One region of the Photobacterium sp. GSS17 genome, then DNA from elsewhere that is predicted to be linked to it. Evidence: riboswitches for the same ligand, from Rfam matches in the RefSeq annotation. Region 1 holds a riboswitch; the other holds the start of a gene.
The links. A riboswitch is a leader RNA that binds a small molecule or an ion and turns the genes downstream of it on or off. The one in region 1 is predicted to bind lysine.

Region 1 (4,191 bases):
GCTGGTACTTCTCACATCCGGACTCACGCTATTTTGCTGTGGCACAAATTCAGGAAGATCAGCGTGATAGCTATGCCGAGCGCAAAGGCTGGGATCTGGTTGAAGCGGAAAAATGGCTGGGGCCGAACCTGTCATTGTAATGCAGCAAAGGCGTAATGACTCAAAGGCCCCGGATGCCACAGCTGCGGGGCCTGTTTTTTTACAGGTGACACCCATCGGGAACACCAACACGGCAACAATCATACGCTGATATGAAAAAGGCGCTCATCATGAGCGCCTTTTTTGTGTCCCGAACTTGGGTTACTTCGCGGCCTCAAACAGGGCGGCGTGGAGGGTTTTAACCACTTCGCGCGATTCGCTGGTTTTGACCAGGAAACACAGGTTGTGCGGGCTGGCGCCAAAGCAGATCATGCGCGGACTGTAGTTGTCCAGCTTGCCAAAGACCTGAGTGGCTGCTCCCGGGGCTTCGCCCAGTTTGTTGCCGATAAGTGCAACCAGGCACAGATCCTGTTCCACTTCCACACGGCACAGCTTGCTGAGAGCCTCTGTTGCTGCGGCTGGCAGGCTTGGTGCACCGCCGCCGGTGTTGGTCTGATCCAGGGTCAGTGAAACGCTGACTTCAGACGTTGTGATCAGATCAACAGACACCTTATGTTCACCAAGGATGCGGAAGACTTCTGACAGGAAGCCGTAGGCATGGAACATATTCAGGCTGGTCAGGGTGACCAGGGTCTGGTTGCAGCGCAGGGCCAGTGCCCGGAATTTTGGTGGCTGGGCCACGTGCTGGCGAATCCAGGTTCCACCTTGTTCCGGTGCTTTTGAAGAACCGATGAACACCGGAATTTGCTGGCGGATGGCTGGCAGCAACGTCGACGGGTGCAGAATTTTTGCCCCGAAGTTAGCCATTTCAGAGGCTTCACTGAAGCTGATTTCCTGGATTGGCATGGCGTTGGCTGTAATACGCGGATCGGTGCTGTACATCCCCGGAACGTCGGTCCAGATCTCCAGAATTTCTGCACTGATAGCTTCGGCAACCAGTGCTGCACTGTAATCGCTGCCGCCACGGCCCAGCGTCGTTGTCTGGCCGGTTTCATCAGAACCGATAAAGCCCTGAGAGACAATAATTTGATCAGACTGGAGCAGCGGTTGCAGTTGCTCACTGGCCAACTGGCGAATTGCATCCACATCCGGTACGGCTTTGCCGAACTGGCTATCGGTACGCATTACCGGGCGAATATCAAAACGGGTAGCTTTAGCCCCCATTTCGTTAAGAATTTGGGTAAAAAGAAAAGTCGACAGTAATTCGCCGTGGGCGACCAGCTGATCGGTCAGTTGCACGGAAGGGGCGCTGGCAGTTTGCTTGGCCAGGGCTTCAACGTCTGTCAGAAGTTGGTCGATCTCAGCTGCTACCGCTTCCGGGTGAGTCAACTGATCAATGATCGATTGGTGAATCGTTCGAAGTTGTTGTAGCCGTTGTGAGCGCTGCTCGTTGTCGGCAATTCCATTTGCTAATTCAACCAGCAGATTGGTTACGCCGGAACACGCACTGATTAATACCACTTTAGCAGCTGGGTTGTCCTTGATAATCGTTGCGCTTCGACTCATGGCGGCATGATCGGCTACACTGGTGCCGCCAAATTTCGCTACAGTAATTGGTGGAGGAACAGTAAAGTTAGTATTTACAAAGCTCAAAACAAGGTCTCCCAATCAGAAGTGTAAAAACGTTCTTAAATTTAGGGGGAATGACCCGGGATCAAGATCCCGACGCAAATGTCAGGAGAGCAATAAGGTAGGATGTAGTCAGGTACAACAACCAGAAGCTCCCCACCTTTCCACTACCTATATCGTCTGGAAAGGTGACAGCCAGAAGGATTCAACCTTCCAAGCCGATATGCCATGCCCCCTGTCACAACATATCTCGGCGCTACTCCCCCTCTCCAGACTGCCTTGGGGTGGGGCCCCGCAATCCTAGATACCTGGGTAACGCTCCTCTTCTGTCTGCCCCTGAGATAAGGTGCATCTCAGGATGAACAAAAAACGTGCTCTATTGAAGCGGATTTGAGAGTCTTTTGTCAATCATGGCGGGGCAGAATATGCAAAATAATTGCAAATTTTTTGTCTTTCCCGGACGGAGGAATCGCAGGGGGCAAAAACAGCGCTGTCACAAGAGACGCAACTTGCGATCAGACCTGATATAGTCAGTACGTACCTTACACCAACAGGCCTTACCATCAGGGAGAAATAATAATGACAATTGGTAGTTTTTATCCGCCACAGCGTACACTCATGGGACCGGGTCCATCAGATATTTATCCGCAGGTGTTACAGGCCCTGAGTCGTCCGACCATCGGTCACCTGGATCCGCTGTTCATCGGGATGATGGATGAGCTGAAACAGCTGCTGCAATATGCTTTCCAGACAACTAACCCGTTCACGATTGCGGTCTCTGCGCCTGGCAGTGCCGGGATGGAGGCTTGCTTTGTGAACCTGGTTGAGCCGGGCGACAAAGTGATTGTCTGCCGCAACGGTGTGTTTGGTGACCGGATGCGTGAAAACGTGGAACGCTGCGGCGGTGTTGCGGTGATGGTGGACAACGCCTGGGGTGAACCGGTTGATCCGCAGTCAGTGGCTGAAGCCCTTGAGGCACACCCGGATGCGAAGATTGTCGCGTTTGTCCACGCTGAAACGTCGACCGGTGCGCTGACTGATGCCGAGGCAATCGCTAAGCTGGCACGTCGGCACGATTGTCTGACTATCGTGGATGCGGTGACCTCGCTGGGTGGCGTACCGCTGCTGGTGGATGAATGGCAACTGGATGCGGTGTACTCCGGCAGCCAGAAATGCCTGTCCTGTGTGCCTGGTCTGTCGCCTCTGACGTTCTCTCCGCGTGCGGTGGAGAAAATTCAGAGCCGTCAAAGCAAAGTACAAAGCTGGTTTCTCGATCAAAGTCTGGTTCTGGGCTACTGGAGCGGCGAAGGTAAACGCAGTTACCACCATACAGCGCCGGTAAACAGCCTGTATGCCCTGCATGAAGCGTTGGTGCTGCTGAAAAATGAAGGGCTGGAAAATGCCTGGCAGCGTCACCGTGACGTCCATCTGGAATTGCGTGAAGGATTGGAACAACTGGGTATCGAGTTTGTGGTTGATGAGGCATACCGCTTACCACAATTGAATGCGGTGCATATTCCTGCCGGGGTAGATGATGCGCAGGTGCGTAAAACCCTGCTGGAACGTTATAATCTGGAAATTGGTGCCGGACTGGGCGCGCTGGCAGGTAAAGCCTGGCGGATTGGCCTGATGGGCTATGCTGCACGCAGCGAGAACGTTGCGCTGTGCCTGAAAGCGCTGGAGTCGACCCTGAAATAAGTGTCGGCCTGTTCAGTCAGGCTCTTTCGTTTTGCTACTGTTCGGGCAGGCGCTGCCCGGAACAGGCAGGTCGAGACCAAAACGGCTACCTTCCGGTAGCCGTTTTTTATGGCTGTGTCCTATGGAGCGGATGCTTGCTCCGGGGGCACCTAGTCAGTGACTGCGGGAGGAGCCGTCAGGACGACCGCACCCGATGTGACAGGTTCTGCTTTAGCGGCTGGCGCAAAAATCTGCCCTGGGAACAGGTAGCGGGCTTCCTGTTGTACCTGCTCGGCCAGCGCGGTTTCACCGAGATGCTGGTACGCAGCAATCAGGTTTTGGTACAGCGTGGGGCGTGGCCAGATCAGGGCTTTTTGGCGAGCCCATGCAATATACGTCTGAATCAGTGCCGGGTTGGCGGTGGCAATCCCAACCTGCAGCTGGGTGACGTGCAGATCCCACTCAAATCGATCCTGCCAGGCCCATGGATTGTTGACCTTCAGCAGGTAGTCAATATTGGCCGGTTGGCGGGTCTCAAACTGGGTTAATTGATGGCCCGAGTACAGGGTAGTGGTCATGAAACCAGTGGTGAGCACCGGCAGGATCAGAACCAGTCCCCGAATGGACAGCACATACTCCACCTGACGGCGGTAGTATTTGGCGGTCAGATTGTCCACCCAGTAGATCAGGATAATGAACATCACCCAGTGCGGTAGGGAGTGGTAAAACGGATACTCCAGCTGGGTATGTAGGGTAATCGGCAAGAACAGGCCAACCAGTGCTAATTGGGTGCCAGCCCGGGCTTTGCGGATTTTCAGAAAGACGGCGGCGGCGGCCAGCAACAGT
Region 2 (4,191 bases), on a different replicon from region 1:
AGGATGCAAAACAGTGCATCACCAACATCCTGGAAATGTGCGAATTCGGCCAGTTCACGTTGCGCCACTATCTGCCTCAGGTCAGAGAGTTTCTCTCCTCCATCGGTGAGGCGCACAGCGCCTTCAATACCGCCCTGAAGCTGAAAACGCTGGGTATCAATGCGCGCTTTGTTGACCTGTCCAGCTGGAACAATCAGTACACCGGTGATCTGGATGATGTCATTAATCAGGCGTTTGCCGATATCGACCTGGGTCAGGAACTGCCTATCGTCACCGGTTACGCCTATTGTGACGAAGGACTGATGAAAACGTACGACCGCGGTTACAGCGAGATGACCTTTAGCCGCATCGCGGTGCTGACCGGCGCGCGGCAGGCCATCATCCATAAGGAATATCACCTCAGCAGCGCAGATCCGCGCATCGTGGGGCCAGAGTCGGTTCTGCCTATGGGGGAAACAAACTACGATGTGGCCGATCAGCTCGCGAATCTGGGGATGGAAGCGATCCACCCCAATGCCGCTTCCGGACTTCGCCAGAACAATATCGAGTTGAAAATCAAGAACACCTTTGAGCCAGAGCACACGGGTACGCTGATTTCAAATGCCTTTACCCCCTCGCAGGATCGGGTTGAAATCATTGCCGGGCGGGACAAAGTATTTGCGCTGCATCTGTTTGATCAGGCGATGGTAGGTCACGTTGATAATGTCGGCTACGACATCATGCAACTGATTCGTGAGTCGAGCGTCAACTTAATTGGCAAAGAGATGAACGCAAACTCAATCACCTACTACCTGACCGGTGGTGCCGATAACCTTAATCAGGTGTTATATAAGGCGGAGAAACGATATCCGAAAGCCGCCATTACCGGGCGACTGGTCGCAATGATTTCTGCCATCGGGGCCAACATAAACACCAATGAGGCACTGCGGCGGGGGATGCAAGCGCTGATGCAGGCAGAATGTTTTCCGATTGCCGCCCACTCATCGGTACGTAACGTCAACGTGCAGTTTGTGGTCGATGACAATGACTACCAGAGTGCCATTTGCACGCTGCATGAGCAGTTCTTCGCCCTGCCTGCAGAGACGCACACACCGCCGGACTCCCTGACTGAGTGCCAATCGGCCCACGTTGCCTGATACTACTAACGGCATATCAACCAATCAGCATATCAATCAACCAACTAATCAACCAACTGCCGGGACTTTTACCCCGGCGGTGTTGTCTCTAAACGGTCAGTCGCTTCGCTGTGCTGGATTGAGGTTTAAGGATTCACCGCTCTGTCAGCCAGCGTTTTTTCCGCCACAGCGCTTTGTTCAACAGTTCCTTGATCGAAAGCAATTCATAGTGCTGAATTAATAGTCATTGAAAGTGAATTGTATGCTGACATCGCTAACTAGCCGTATATAATAACATTTGCTGTGGGCAGACCCGTGTCTGCTCGCAGCAACCCTAAATCAGTAGAGGCGCGCTGCCTATCAGTAACCGAGCAGAGGGTGATACCGATGAAGCCGGGGAAAGGAGTCAGCGCCGAAGTGACTGAGTCATCAAACTCAGCCGCTGGGGCTGCGTCGAACAGGCGCAGCACTGCCATAGTTTTTCCTATGGAGCGCTACCTAAGGGGTAACACGTCATGCCTTGGTTGTCGATTTCGTTACATGTCCTTTTGGTAGATCTCCACCTTTAAGTTGTAGGTGAAATGAGATCATGAGCCTTGTTCCTTTTGCGGATTCTGCCTGGTCCGTGCTTCCCCCCTTGCTGGCGGTGTTGCTGGCTGTCGTCACCCGACAGGTACTGCTGTCACTGGGTGCAGGTATCGTTGCCGGTGCCCTGATGCTGAACCAATTTTCCCTGTCCCAGACCCTGAACTACCTGTATCAGAAAATAGTGGCTATCTTCTGGAGCGGCGGTGCCCTAAACCACGATAACGTCAACATGCTGATTTTCATGTTGTTGCTCGGTGCACTGATCAGTCTGATGAGTGTGTCCGGTGCCACTCAGGCCTTTGCCGACTGGGCAGCCGTACGGTGCAAGGATCGCCGTAGTGCCAAGTCCCTGACCGGGCTGATGGTTTTCATCTTCTTCATTGATGATTTCTTTCACAGCCTGTCTGTTGGCGCTATCTGCCGACCAGTGACCGACCGGTTTCAGATTTCACGCGCCAAGCTGGCCTACCTGCTGGATTCAACCGCCGCACCAGTGTGCGTCCTGATGCCGATTTCCTCCTGGGGTGCCTACATTATCGCACTGGTCGGCGGTATTCTTGCGGCCCACCAGCTAACAGACCAAAGCCCGATCGCCGCCTTTGTCGAAATGATGCCGATGAATCTGTACGCGGTCTTTACCCTACTGATGGTGATTTGTGTTATTGCATTCCAGCTGGATATCGGGCCGATGCGAAAGCATGAAGCCCGCGCCCAGCAAGGTCAGCTGTGGGATCACAGTAAAGGCCGTCCGCCGGGTCTGGATATGGAAACACCAGAAACCGCTCAGGGCGGGATGATTGATATGGTGTTGCCGATCCTGACCTTGACCGCGGCAACCGTCTTTTTCATGGTTCAGTCCGGTGCGGATGTGCTGTCCGGTAAAGGACAAGCCTTCAGCCTGATCGGCGCGTTTGAAAATACCAACGTTGGCCTGTCGCTGGTATACGGTGCAATCTGCAGCCTGGTGGTCTCGATGGGTCTGGCATTACGCCTAAAACTGTCGGCAAAAATCTGGTTGAAAGCCGCGCCGCAAGGAATCTCAGCCATGATGCCTGCGATCATTATTCTGCTGTTTGCCTGGACAATCGGCACCGTAGTACGCGACATGCAAACCGGCGTTTACCTCGCGTCACTGTCACAGGGCAGTCTGCCGGTAGAACTGTTGCCAGCCGTCGTCTTCCTGCTGTCATGTGTCATGGCGTTTGCCACTGGCACCAGCTGGGGAACATTTGGCATCATGCTGCCGCTGGCCGGTGACATTGCGGCAGCCAGTGACATCACCATGTTACTGCCGATGCTGTCCGCCGTACTGGCTGGCGCAGTTTTTGGCGATCACAGCTCACCGATTTCCAGCACCAGTATCCTGTCGGCAACGGGTGCCGGTTGTCACCATATGGACCACGTGCTCACTCAGCTACCTTATGCCGGTTCAGTCGCGTTCGGTGCACTGCTCGGCTATCTGGTCATGGGCTTTACCCATTCGTCCTGGCTGGGTGTCGCCGCCAGCAGTGTCTGGTTTGTGGCCTTCTGCCTGTTTGCCCTTCGCCGTCGTCAGAGCAACCCCGAGCTCAGTCTTGCATCGTCTGAAGCTTAACCGGTAAATCCGCCCTCTTCATGCAAAGCCTCCGCACGTTCAAGTGCCGGAGGCTTTTTTCTATTCGCTTTGCTGTCATCGCTTTTTTGCGTGGCTTTTTTGTGTTGGCATTTTTGTTGTGGCTTTCATGCATCAGCGGTGTCTCTTTTCTTGTCCGGGCTAGCCACAGGGCCGCACTATAGTTAAATCTATCACCGTCACTTCGTGATGAGTTGTTATGGCAGCTAGGTACCTATTCATAGTCGGTGTCTATGAGCGGTAGGTATCAATGAGTAGTAGGTGTCTATGAGAGGTAGGTGTCTATGAGCGGTAGCATCGCAAGACCTATCCCAGCGATGGCAAGATTCAGGGCGCTGCGGGGCGCTATGATTGCGGTCGGGATGAGTGTGTTTTCCGCAGTGTTTCCGGTGCATGCTGCCCAGAAACTGGATTATGTCAGTGCGGTCACAACACCGGGGACAGGTCGTCTGGTAACCATGGACGATTACTGGCTGCTGGCATTCAGCGATACCTATGACATTCGTCTGCCCGAACACGTCAGTAACGGCGAAAATTTGCAAATTCGTATCCGGGAAGATGGTCAGTGGCACACCGAGAATTTTCGGGTGCAGGCGATCAGTATCCATCACGACTTATGCCGGTTGCACAGCCAGCATCCCAGCCGGGATGGCCGCTTTCCGACAGACGCGATTTACGTGCAGCCCTGCCAGCAAGAATAACGCCCCTGTCAGCAGACCGCATATCGCGGTAAGCGCAGGGGCGTTTCAGTGTGAGAATAGCAGCCAGGTTTTGTGGCTACGCTTAAGTGAATAAGCGTAAGTGGCTAGGCTAAAATCACTTGCACATCAATTGATTACATAGGCTCGCTACACAAGCCCGGTCGTCAGGTGTACC

Region 2: it holds a riboswitch for lysine, as region 1 does, so the genes downstream of both, PGW97_RS23930 (Na+/H+ antiporter NhaC family protein) here and lysC (lysine-sensitive aspartokinase 3) in region 1, are expected to answer to the same signal.

What each region holds. Positions count from the first base shown of each region.
Region 1 is NZ_CP117517.1:3,257,027-3,261,217, reverse strand. Features, by position in the region: gene metH (methionine synthase) at 1-140, shown strand, start outside; gene lysC (lysine-sensitive aspartokinase 3) at 301-1,605, opposite strand; lysine riboswitch at 1,810-2,002, opposite strand; gene PGW97_RS14805 (pyridoxal-phosphate-dependent aminotransferase family protein) at 2,248-3,366, shown strand; gene PGW97_RS14800 (PglL family O-oligosaccharyltransferase) at 3,516-4,191, opposite strand, start outside.
Region 2 is NZ_CP117518.1:1,665,792-1,669,982, forward strand. Features, by position in the region: gene PGW97_RS23925 (aspartate kinase) at 1-1,136, shown strand, start outside; lysine riboswitch at 1,451-1,620, shown strand; gene PGW97_RS23930 (Na+/H+ antiporter NhaC family protein) at 1,705-3,297, shown strand; gene PGW97_RS23935 (hypothetical protein) at 3,600-4,016, shown strand; gene PGW97_RS23940 (GntP family permease) at 4,164-4,191, opposite strand, start outside.